Regions from separate parts of the Catenulispora sp. GP43 genome, predicted to be linked through region 3. Evidence: riboswitches for the same ligand, from Rfam matches in the RefSeq annotation. Region 3 holds a riboswitch; each other region holds the start of a gene.

Evidence for each region. Region 3 has a riboswitch for cobalamin ahead of cobN (cobaltochelatase subunit CobN). Riboswitches for the same ligand answer to the same signal wherever they lie in the genome.
Region 1: it holds a riboswitch for cobalamin, as region 3 does, so the genes downstream of both, ABH926_RS50690 (HoxN/HupN/NixA family nickel/cobalt transporter) here and cobN (cobaltochelatase subunit CobN) in region 3, are expected to answer to the same signal.
Region 2: it holds a riboswitch for cobalamin, as region 3 does, so the genes downstream of both, ABH926_RS28440 (ribonucleoside-diphosphate reductase subunit alpha) here and cobN (cobaltochelatase subunit CobN) in region 3, are expected to answer to the same signal.
Region 4: it holds a riboswitch for cobalamin, as region 3 does, so the genes downstream of both, ABH926_RS09515 (ABC transporter substrate-binding protein) here and cobN (cobaltochelatase subunit CobN) in region 3, are expected to answer to the same signal.

The regions. Positions count from the first base shown of each region.
Region 1 covers NZ_JBGCCT010000049.1:36,700-38,893, reverse strand. The annotation lists gene ABH926_RS50690 (HoxN/HupN/NixA family nickel/cobalt transporter) at 1-952, opposite strand, end outside; cobalamin riboswitch at 981-1,184, opposite strand; gene ABH926_RS50685 (hypothetical protein) at 1,385-1,687, shown strand; gene ABH926_RS50680 (heavy metal translocating P-type ATPase) at 1,759-2,194, shown strand, end outside.
Region 2 covers NZ_JBGCCT010000015.1:133,406-135,599, reverse strand. The annotation lists gene ABH926_RS28440 (ribonucleoside-diphosphate reductase subunit alpha) at 1-836, opposite strand, end outside; cobalamin riboswitch at 965-1,212, opposite strand; gene ABH926_RS28435 (dihydrofolate reductase family protein) at 1,280-1,840, shown strand; gene ABH926_RS28430 (PPOX class F420-dependent oxidoreductase) at 1,865-2,194, opposite strand, start outside.
Region 3 covers NZ_JBGCCT010000002.1:576,483-578,676, forward strand. The annotation lists gene cobN (cobaltochelatase subunit CobN) at 1-1,176, opposite strand, end outside; cobalamin riboswitch at 1,219-1,360, opposite strand; gene ABH926_RS06335 (cobalamin biosynthesis protein) at 1,347-2,194, opposite strand, start outside.
Region 4 covers NZ_JBGCCT010000003.1:478,255-480,448, reverse strand. The annotation lists gene ABH926_RS09520 (FecCD family ABC transporter permease) at 1-42, opposite strand, end outside; gene ABH926_RS09515 (ABC transporter substrate-binding protein) at 52-1,041, opposite strand; cobalamin riboswitch at 1,147-1,276, opposite strand; gene ABH926_RS09510 (enoyl-CoA hydratase/isomerase family protein) at 1,394-2,194, opposite strand, start outside.

The sequences.
Region 1 (2,194 bases), on a different contig from region 3:
GGTCGTGGACCACGCCGACGAGCTCGATGCTGCCGATGATCAGGGCGACGGCCACGGACAGCCCGGTGATGGTGAGGTTGTAGTAGACCTTGCGGATCGGGTTGGAGAAGGCCCAGTGGTAGGCGAAGTTCATGAAGGTGCCGTCGAGCGTGTCGAACAGGGTCATGCCCGCGGTGAACAGCAGCGGCAGGCACAGGATCGCGTACCAGGGCAGGCCGGCCGCGGCGCTGGAGCCGGCCAGGGCCAGCAGCAGCACCTCGGTGGCGGTGTCGAAGCCGACGCCGAACAGCAGCCCGACCGGGTACATCTGGCCGGGGCGGGTGATGGACTTGGTGAGCCGGCCCAGGATCCGGTTCATGAAGCCGCGCTTGTCCAGCTGCGCGGTCAGGGCGGCCTCGTCGTACACGCCGCGCCGCATCGCCTTGTACACCTTGTAGATGCCGATCAGCGCGACCAGGTTCAGGATGCCGATCAGGTACAGGAAGGTGCCCGAAGCGGTCGTGGACACCACGCCGAGCGACTGGCGCGTGCTGGACTTGTCGTCGGTCAGGCTGGCGGCCTGGCGCGCGCCGGCGGCGATCCCGGCGGCCAGCACGACGACGATCGTCGAGTGCCCGAGCGCGAACCAGAATCCGACGGACACCGGCCGCTTGCCGTCGGCCATCAGCTTGCGCGTGGTGTTGTCGATCGCGGCTATGTGGTCGGCGTCGAACGCGTGGCGCATGCCGAGCGTGTAGGCGGTGACGCCGAGGCCGAAGCCGAAGACCTGCTTGCCGACGGTGTAGTGATGCGGGGCGACCAGGCCGGCGAGGATCCCGAACGCCGCGACGTGCATCGCCACGATCACCGCCAGCAGGCCGCCGAAGCGCAGCCAGTCGGTACGGAGCCAGCGCAGCGGCGCCGAGGACGGATTCCGGACAGGTCGGACGGGATCGTTCGCAGGCACGCTCACGCGGCTCGCCTCCAGCACCTCGTGGATGGTCGATGTTCGGTGCCGTGGCCGGTCTCCTGGCTGACGGGTCGACGCCCCGGCTCCGCCTTCCCAGACGCCTGACGCGTCCAGTGGCCGCCGCCGCGCCGTACTTCGCGCGGCGGCATGGAACCGGTGCATTCCCGATCACAGTGGCGAGGGCCGCTCCGGTTTTCCACCGGTCTTCCCGAGCACCACGGCATGGTCACCGTAGCGAGCGGTCCGGAACCCGGCAAGGTGGGCCCCGGCTATGCGTAGACCATCAGTCTGCGGGATCCAGCCCGAGGCGCTGAAGTGCCGAGCGATGAATCAGGATCCGGCACTCATGGGTCCAGCGACCGTCAGGGCCCTTGCCGCACAGATGATGCCGACTCTTGCGGGAACCAGCCGGGATTCGCGGACGACTATCATCGTGTGAGCATCGATGACGTGCCGGACGGTCCGGCGGCACATCCCGGATCAGCACATCCCGGATCAGCACATTCCGGAGCGGCGGATCCCCGACGCGGCTTCGGTACCAGTAGCCTGAGTTCCCGTCTCGGCGGGTTCGGCCGCGTGCTGGCGTTCGTCGCGTTGTCGGCGGCACTGTACGCCGGCGCGTTCGGCGCCGGGCGCCTGGCCGGACCGGTGGCACCCGATCTCGTTCCCGGCGCGCCGGGCGGGCAGAGCCCCACTCCGGGGATGCCGGGGATGGGCGCGTTGGGTGGCGGCCGGTGAGCGCCGGGCCGGACACGGTGCCGGCAGCGTCCACGCCGCCTGCGGCGGTCACCGATCTCGTGATCGGCGGGATGACCTGCGCCGCGTGCGTCGGGCGGGTGGAGCGACGACTGGCCCGCATCGAGGGCGTCTCGGCCGGCGTCAACCTGGCGACCGGCCGGGCCCGGATCCTGCATCCGCCGCGGGTTCCGGTCCGGGACCTGATCGCCGCGGTCGAGCAGGCCGGATACACCGCACTCGCGGTCCGCGACGACGCCGCTTCTTCCGGGATGGCCGAGACGGCCGAGACGGCCGAGTCGCCGGCCGACCGGCAGCGCCTGCTCGGCGTGGCCGCGATGGCCGTGCCGGTCATCGCGCTGTCCATGATCCCGGCGGTCCAGTTCCGCGACTGGCAGTGGTTCTGCTTCCTGCTGGCCGCCCCGGTGGCGACCTGGGGCGCCTGGCCCTTCCATCGCCGTGCCCTGATCAACCTGCGGCACGGCGCCGCGACCATGGACACGTTGGTGA
Region 2 (2,194 bases), on a different contig from region 3:
ATGCCGATGCCGCCGGCGAACTTCGACAGCCGTGCGACCTGGTGGTAGCGGTCGTAGATGGAGTCCAGCTCGTCGCGCGGGGAGTCCACGAGGTAGCACGACGACATCTGGGTGTGCCGGGTGCCGGAGTTGAACAGCGTGGGGGAGCTGGGCAGGTAGGCCAGCGAGGACATCAGGCGGTAGAAGCCGACGGCCTCTTGCGGGTCCTGCGACAGCCCGGCGGCCACGCGCAGCAGGAAGTGCTGCGGCGTCTCGATGACGCGGCGGGTCACCGGGTGGCGCAGCAGATAGCGGTCGTAGACGGTGCGCAGGCCGAAGTACTCGAAGCGCAGGTCGCCGTCGGGGTCGATGGCCGCGTCGAACGCCGCGGCCGAGGCGGCGACCAGGGCGGCGGTCTCGTCGCCGATCAGGCCCTCCCGATGCCCGACGGCGATGGACGCGCTGAAGGAGGTCGCGCCCTGGCCCGCGGCCTCGCCGGCGACGACCCCGGACAGCAGGCGGGCGGCGAGCTTCGAGTACTGCGGCTCCTCGCCGATCAGCTCGGCGGCGCTCTGGACGGCGAGGTCGGCGATCTGGCCGGCGGTCGCGGCCGGCGGCAGGCCGGCGAACGTCTTGCGCGCGACGCGGGCGGCGTCGACATCGGGGAGGTCCGCGGACCAGGCGGCGATCCGCTGTTCCAGCGCCTGCTCGGCGGACTGGTCCTGCGACGCCGGCTGCGCCCCCGCGCGCGCTGGTGTGGGGACCGCTGCCAGGGCGACCGGTGCCGCCGCGGTCCCCTGACCAGGGCCCGATTCCGGCAGCCCGAGCTCCGTGGGGCCGACCTGGGTGACCGTCACAACCTTCTCCTCGCCAGTCGTAGGTCCGGTCCGGACCCAGGGCGAGCAGACACCGGAAGGCGCGCGAAAGCCGCGACGCGTTCCGCCGTCAGCCGTCCCACGCGGCCTCGGACCAGCCGTGCCCCACGTCCGGGCACGGCACGGCTGGCAGGTCTTCGGACTCGCGGGCGTTCCCGGGGGCGGGCGAATCCGCTCCGGGACCCTACTGGCCGTCACTTCCCAGGCCCGCCCGAAGGCGTTCGGTGGCCCAGTGTGCACGACGGCGGTCGTTCCCACTCACCGCTGCGGGGCAGTCCCGGTTTCCCACCGGGTTCCCTCTTGCCTCGGCCGCCGCCCTGCTTGGGGTGGTGGCCGAACCAGCTGCGTCGGACACCATATCTTGTGGCGGGTCGGAATCTCCAATCAACATGCTGTATGTCAGAGGGCTTCTGCGAAGATGGAGCATGGCCAAGTTGATCTATTCGGCGATCGCCTCGCTCGACGGGTACGTGGAGGACGCCGGCGGCGCCTTCGAGTGGGCCGCGCCCGACGAGGAAGTGCACGCGTTCGTCAACGACCTCGAACGCGGCATCGGCACCTACCTCTACGGCCGCCGGATGTACGAGACGATGCGGTACTGGGAGACCGAGGGCGCCGGGCCCGACGCCGGTCCCGTGTCGAGTGACTACGCACGGATCTGGCGGGCGGCCGAGAAGATCGTCTACTCGCGGACGCTCGCATCCGTTCCGACCGCCCGGACGCGGCTGGAGCGGGAGTTCGACGTCGGCGCCGTCCAGCAGCTCAAGGAGACCTCGCCGACCGACCTGACCATCGGCGGCGCCGAGCTGGCCGGCCAGGCGATCGCCGCGGGCCTGGTGGACGAGATCCAGCTGCTGCTGAACCCGATCCTGGTGGGCGGCGGCAAGGCCGCCCTGCCCCAGGATGTGCGCATGCGGCTCGAGCTCGTGGACGAGCGCCGCTTCGCCGGCGGCGTCGTCTTCCTGCGCTACGCCGTCACCGGCTGACCGACGGGCCGATCAGCGGGCTGACTACTGGAAGGTCGCGTGCACCGGCCGCAGGTAGATCCGCACGCGGGTCGGCGCGTCGCCCACCGTGCCGTCCATCGGCAGCGAGTAGCGGTCGGCCAGCACGCCGAAGAACGCGCCCTCCGGGTCCGGCTCGATGCGCTCCACGGTGCCGCGCAGCTCCAGGTAGCGGTACGGCGCGTCGGGGTCGTTGATGGAGACCGCGGCGCTCGGGCGCTCGCTGAGCTCCTTGTACTTCGCGCGCTTGGTCGAGGTGGTGAAGGACAGGAACTCGCCGTCCCACAGGAACCACATGGGGTTCACGTGCGGGGTGCCGTCGGCGCGGATGGTCGC
Region 3 (2,194 bases):
CGCGATCAGCCGGTGGATGAGCTGGTCGCCGTCGTCGGGGAAGTCGCCGACGGTGTAGCCGGCTTCGCGCAGGGCGTGGAGCAGGCGGACGGCGGAGGCCGGGGTGTCGAGCCCGACGGCGTTGCCGACACGCGAGTGCTTGGTCGGGTAGGAGGACAGGACGAGCGCGAGCTTCTTGTCGCGGTTGGGGATGGCGCGCAGTGCGGCATGGCGATAGGCGATGCCGGCCAGGCGCGCGGCGCGTTCGGCGTCGGCGACGTAGACCGGGATGCCCGCGTCGCCGTTCTCCTTGAAGGAGAAGGGGACGGCGATGAGGCGACCGTCGAACTCCGGGATCGCGACCTGCATCGCGGCGTCCATGGGGGTGAGCGCGGCGTCGGAGTCCTGCCAGGTCTGGCGCGGGGAGGTGAGACAGAGCCCTTGGATGACCGGGACGTCCAGCGCGGCGAGCGCGCCGACGTCCCAGGCGTCCTCGTCGCCGCCTGCGCTGGCATCCGCCGCCGTCGCACCGCCTCCGGCCAGGACCGTGACGACCAGGGTGTCGCAGCGGCCGAGGAGGTCGACCAGGCCCGCGCCCGCGGCGTCCGACAACCCGCGCAGCGAGCCGCAGTAGACGGGAAGAGCGTTGGCACCGCGGTCTTCGAGGGCGTCGGCGAGGGTGTCTACGAAGGCTGTGTTACCCGAGATCTCGTGCGCACGGTAGAAGACGATGCCGACGGTCGGGCGTCCTTCGCGCCGCTCGCGCTCGCCGTGGACACCGAACTCGGGCATGGCCTGCGGCGCCTCGAAGCCCTCGCCGCCGCCGAGCACCGTATCGGTGAGGAAGTTCGCCAGCTGCGCCAGGTTCGCCGGACCGCCGGCGGTGAGGTAGTTGAGGGCGTCGGCCACCACGCCGCCGGGCACCGTCGAGAGCGCCATCAGCTCAGCGTCCGGCTCGGCCTCCCCGCCGAGCACGACGGCCGGCACGCCGGCGGCGGCGACCGCCTCGATCAGCCAGCGCCACGGCCGGTGCCCGCCGAGCAGCCGCAGCACGGCGACGTCGGCCGCACGCAGCAGCGGTGCCAGGGCCTCGGCGTCCAGGCGCGCGGGGTTGGCGGTGACGTAGGGAGCGCCGCAGGCGTGGGCGGCGAGAAGCTCGGTGTCGGCCGTGGACAGCAACAGAACGCGCGCGGGCATGCGACGGCACTTCCTCTCGCGGAGTCCGCGCTCCGCCTCGGGCTGATGGGTACGGACGACAGGCAGTTCCTGGCTCGCGGACCGTGGTCCGCTCACAGTTGCGGGACAGCGCCCGATTCGCACGGGCTTCCTGGACTGTCGTCTTGGTGGACAGTGTGCCAGATCCGACGTCAGCGCAAGCGGCGTGCGCGACGGCCCGGCGCGAACGCGGCGGCCAGACGTGCGGCGGCCGCGGCCGAGGCGAGCCCGACTGTGGCCGACAACACGGCGGCGCGCCGGATGTCGGGCACGCGCGGCGCCCGGCCGGTCCCCATGACCGGCCGGTGTTCGACGACGTCGCCATAGGTGTTGGTCCCGCCGAGGCGCACGCCGAGGGCACCGGCGGCGGAGGCCTCGCAGCGTCCGGCGTTGGGGCTGGGGTGCCGGGCGCCGTCGTTTCGCAGGACCCTGAGCGCCCGGACGGGACTGCCGCCGACCACCGGTGCGGCCGCGACGGTCACGGCGCCGGTGAAGCGGGCGGGGACCCAGTTGAGGACGTCGTCCAGGCGCGCGGAGGCCCACCCGAAGTTGCGGTACTTGGCGTTCCGGTAGCCGACCATCGCGTCCAGCGTGTTCGACGCCCGATACGCCAGCAGCCCCGGAATCCCCGCCACCGCACCCCAGAACAGCGGCGCCACCACCGCGTCGGAGGTGTTCTCGGCGACCGACTCGACCACCGCCCGCGCGATCTGGTCGGCATCGAGCCCGCGCGGATCGCGCCCGCACAGGTGCGGCAGCCGCTCCCGCGCCGCCGCGAGGTCGCCGGCCCGCAGCGACTCACCGATCGCGGACGCCTCGCGGCGCAACGACGTCCCGCCGAGCACGGTCCACGTCGCGGCCGCGGTCAACGCGGCTCCGGCGACCGGCCGCCGCCCGACCCGCTCGGCCGCGACACCCAGCGCAGCGGCGCCCGAAACGAGCACGCCGGCATAGGCGGCGCCGGCAACCCGCGAATCCGCATACGAAACCCGACGCAGCC
Region 4 (2,194 bases), on a different contig from region 3:
CGCCGCCGCGTCAGCATCCGCATCCGCTCCCTGCCGCCGCATCGCCGTGGCTCAGCCCTGGGCCTGGTTCACGGCCTTCGAGATCTGCTGCACCAGATCCACCAGGCGCGGACCCCAGCGGGAGGCGATGTCGTCGTCCATGCCGACGACCGTGCCCTTCGCCGCGTTCTTCACCGCCGGGATCGCCGACCAGCCGGGGCGGGCGGCGACGGTGGCCGAGGTCTGCTGGCAGCACTTGGTGTCGGCCAGGAAGATCAGGTCGGGGGCCGCGGTCACCAGGTACTCGTCGGAGAGCTGCGGGTAGCCGCCGCCCGTCTTGTCGGCCGGGTCGGCGATGTCGGTCAGGCCGAACTGGGCGAAGATCGAGCCGATGAAGGTCTTCGAGGTGGCGCTGTAGTTCCCGGGGGTGCCGACCTCGTAGTAGTACTTAAGAGGTGTGGCCGGCTTCTTCGTGGCCGCGATCGCCGCCGTGATCTGCTGCTTCATCGTGGCGACCTCGGTGGTCGCGGCGGTGGTGTGGCCGGTGGCGGCGCCGAGCTCGGTGATCTGGCTGTAGGCGTCGTCCAGGGTGTTCGGGGCGTCGAACCACAGGACCGGGACGTTCAGCTTGCCGAGCTGCTCCACGATCTGCGAGCTGTCGTCGGCGACGACCACCAGATCCGGGTTGTACTTCGCTATCGCCTCGGCGTTCGGCTTGTAGCCGGACAGCGCGCTCTTCGGGGCGCTCGCGGGATAGTCCGACTGGTCATCGACCGCGGTGACCTGCGAGCCCGCGCCGATCGCGAACAGGTCCTCGGTGGCCGAGGGCGACAGCGACACGATCTTCTTCGGCTCGGCCGCCAACTTCACCGCGCCGTTCTTGGCGGTGATCGTGGCCGGGAAGGCGGCCGCGGACGAGGCGGCGGTCGTGGTGGACGCGGTGCCCGAGCCGGCCGGGGCCGACGCCGACTTCGACGACGAACACCCGGCGGCCAGCAGCGCCGAGGCCGCGACGAGGCCGACGGCCACGCGCCGCGTCGAATTGTGCAGACGAGAATGCACGAGGTCAGCTCCTCCGGCTGATCCGCGGTCCCCGCCGCGCGCGCCGACCCAGGCAGGCGTGCCGCGCACACAGCCGGACCGCCCCGAACCGCGAGGGCCGAACCTTGGCACATCGCGTGAGGCGACCTGGCTCGCCCTCCGAACGGAGAGCTCACAGTTGCGGGACAGCGCCGGATTCCCACCGGCTTCGCTGCACTCGATGTGGACGGCGCACACCGCCGTCGCCCAAGACGCTAGCAAGCGCGGACGCACTCGCCTAACGGCAAATGGGGCGACGGCTGGTGATCTGCACTACTTCAAGAAGCCTGCGCTACTTCAAAAGCCCCGCGCTGCTTCAAGAACCCCGCACCACTCACGGCCAGACCGGCGACCGCTTCTCCACGAACGCCCGCACACCCTCGGCCCGGTCCGCCGAGAACGCCGTGGCCCGCCACGCCCCGTCCTCCACGTCCAGCCCGGCGGCCAGCGGCAGGTCCGCGCCGACCTTCAGCGCGTGCTTGGCGTTGCGCACCCCGATCGGCGAGTTCTTCGCGATCTGCTGCGCCAGCTCCAGCGCCGCCGCGCGCGCCGTCGAGCTCCCCGGCACCCGCCGGTCCACCATCCCGAACCGGTCGGCCTCGTCGGCGTCGATGCGCCGCGCGGTGAAGATCAGGTCGGCGGCGCGGTTCATGCCCACGCGCCGCACCAGCGTCTGCGTGCCGCCGCCGCCGGGGATGACGCCGACGGACACCTCGGGCAGCCCGAACACCGCGCCGTCGTCGGCCACGATCAGGTCGCAGGCCAGCGCCAGCTCGCAGCCGCCGCCCAGGGCGTAGCCGGAGACCGCAGCCACGACCGGCATCGGCAGCGAGCCGAACGCGCCCCAGGTCCGCCGGAACGCCGGCCGGGTGGCGACCAGCTCGGCGTCGCTCATCTGGTTGCGCTCCTTGAGGTCCACGCCGACGCAGAACGCGTGGTTCTTCCCCTCGGCCGCGGGCGGCGCCGACGACACCACCACGGCGCGCACCGCCGGGTCCTCGGCCAGCTCCGGCGCGACGTCCCGGATCGCCGCGGCCATCGCGGTCGAGATCGCGTTCATCGCCGACGCGCGGTTCAGCACGATCTCCGCGACCACGCCGTTGCCGGACGCGGGGTGCCGCCGCAGGAGTACGCC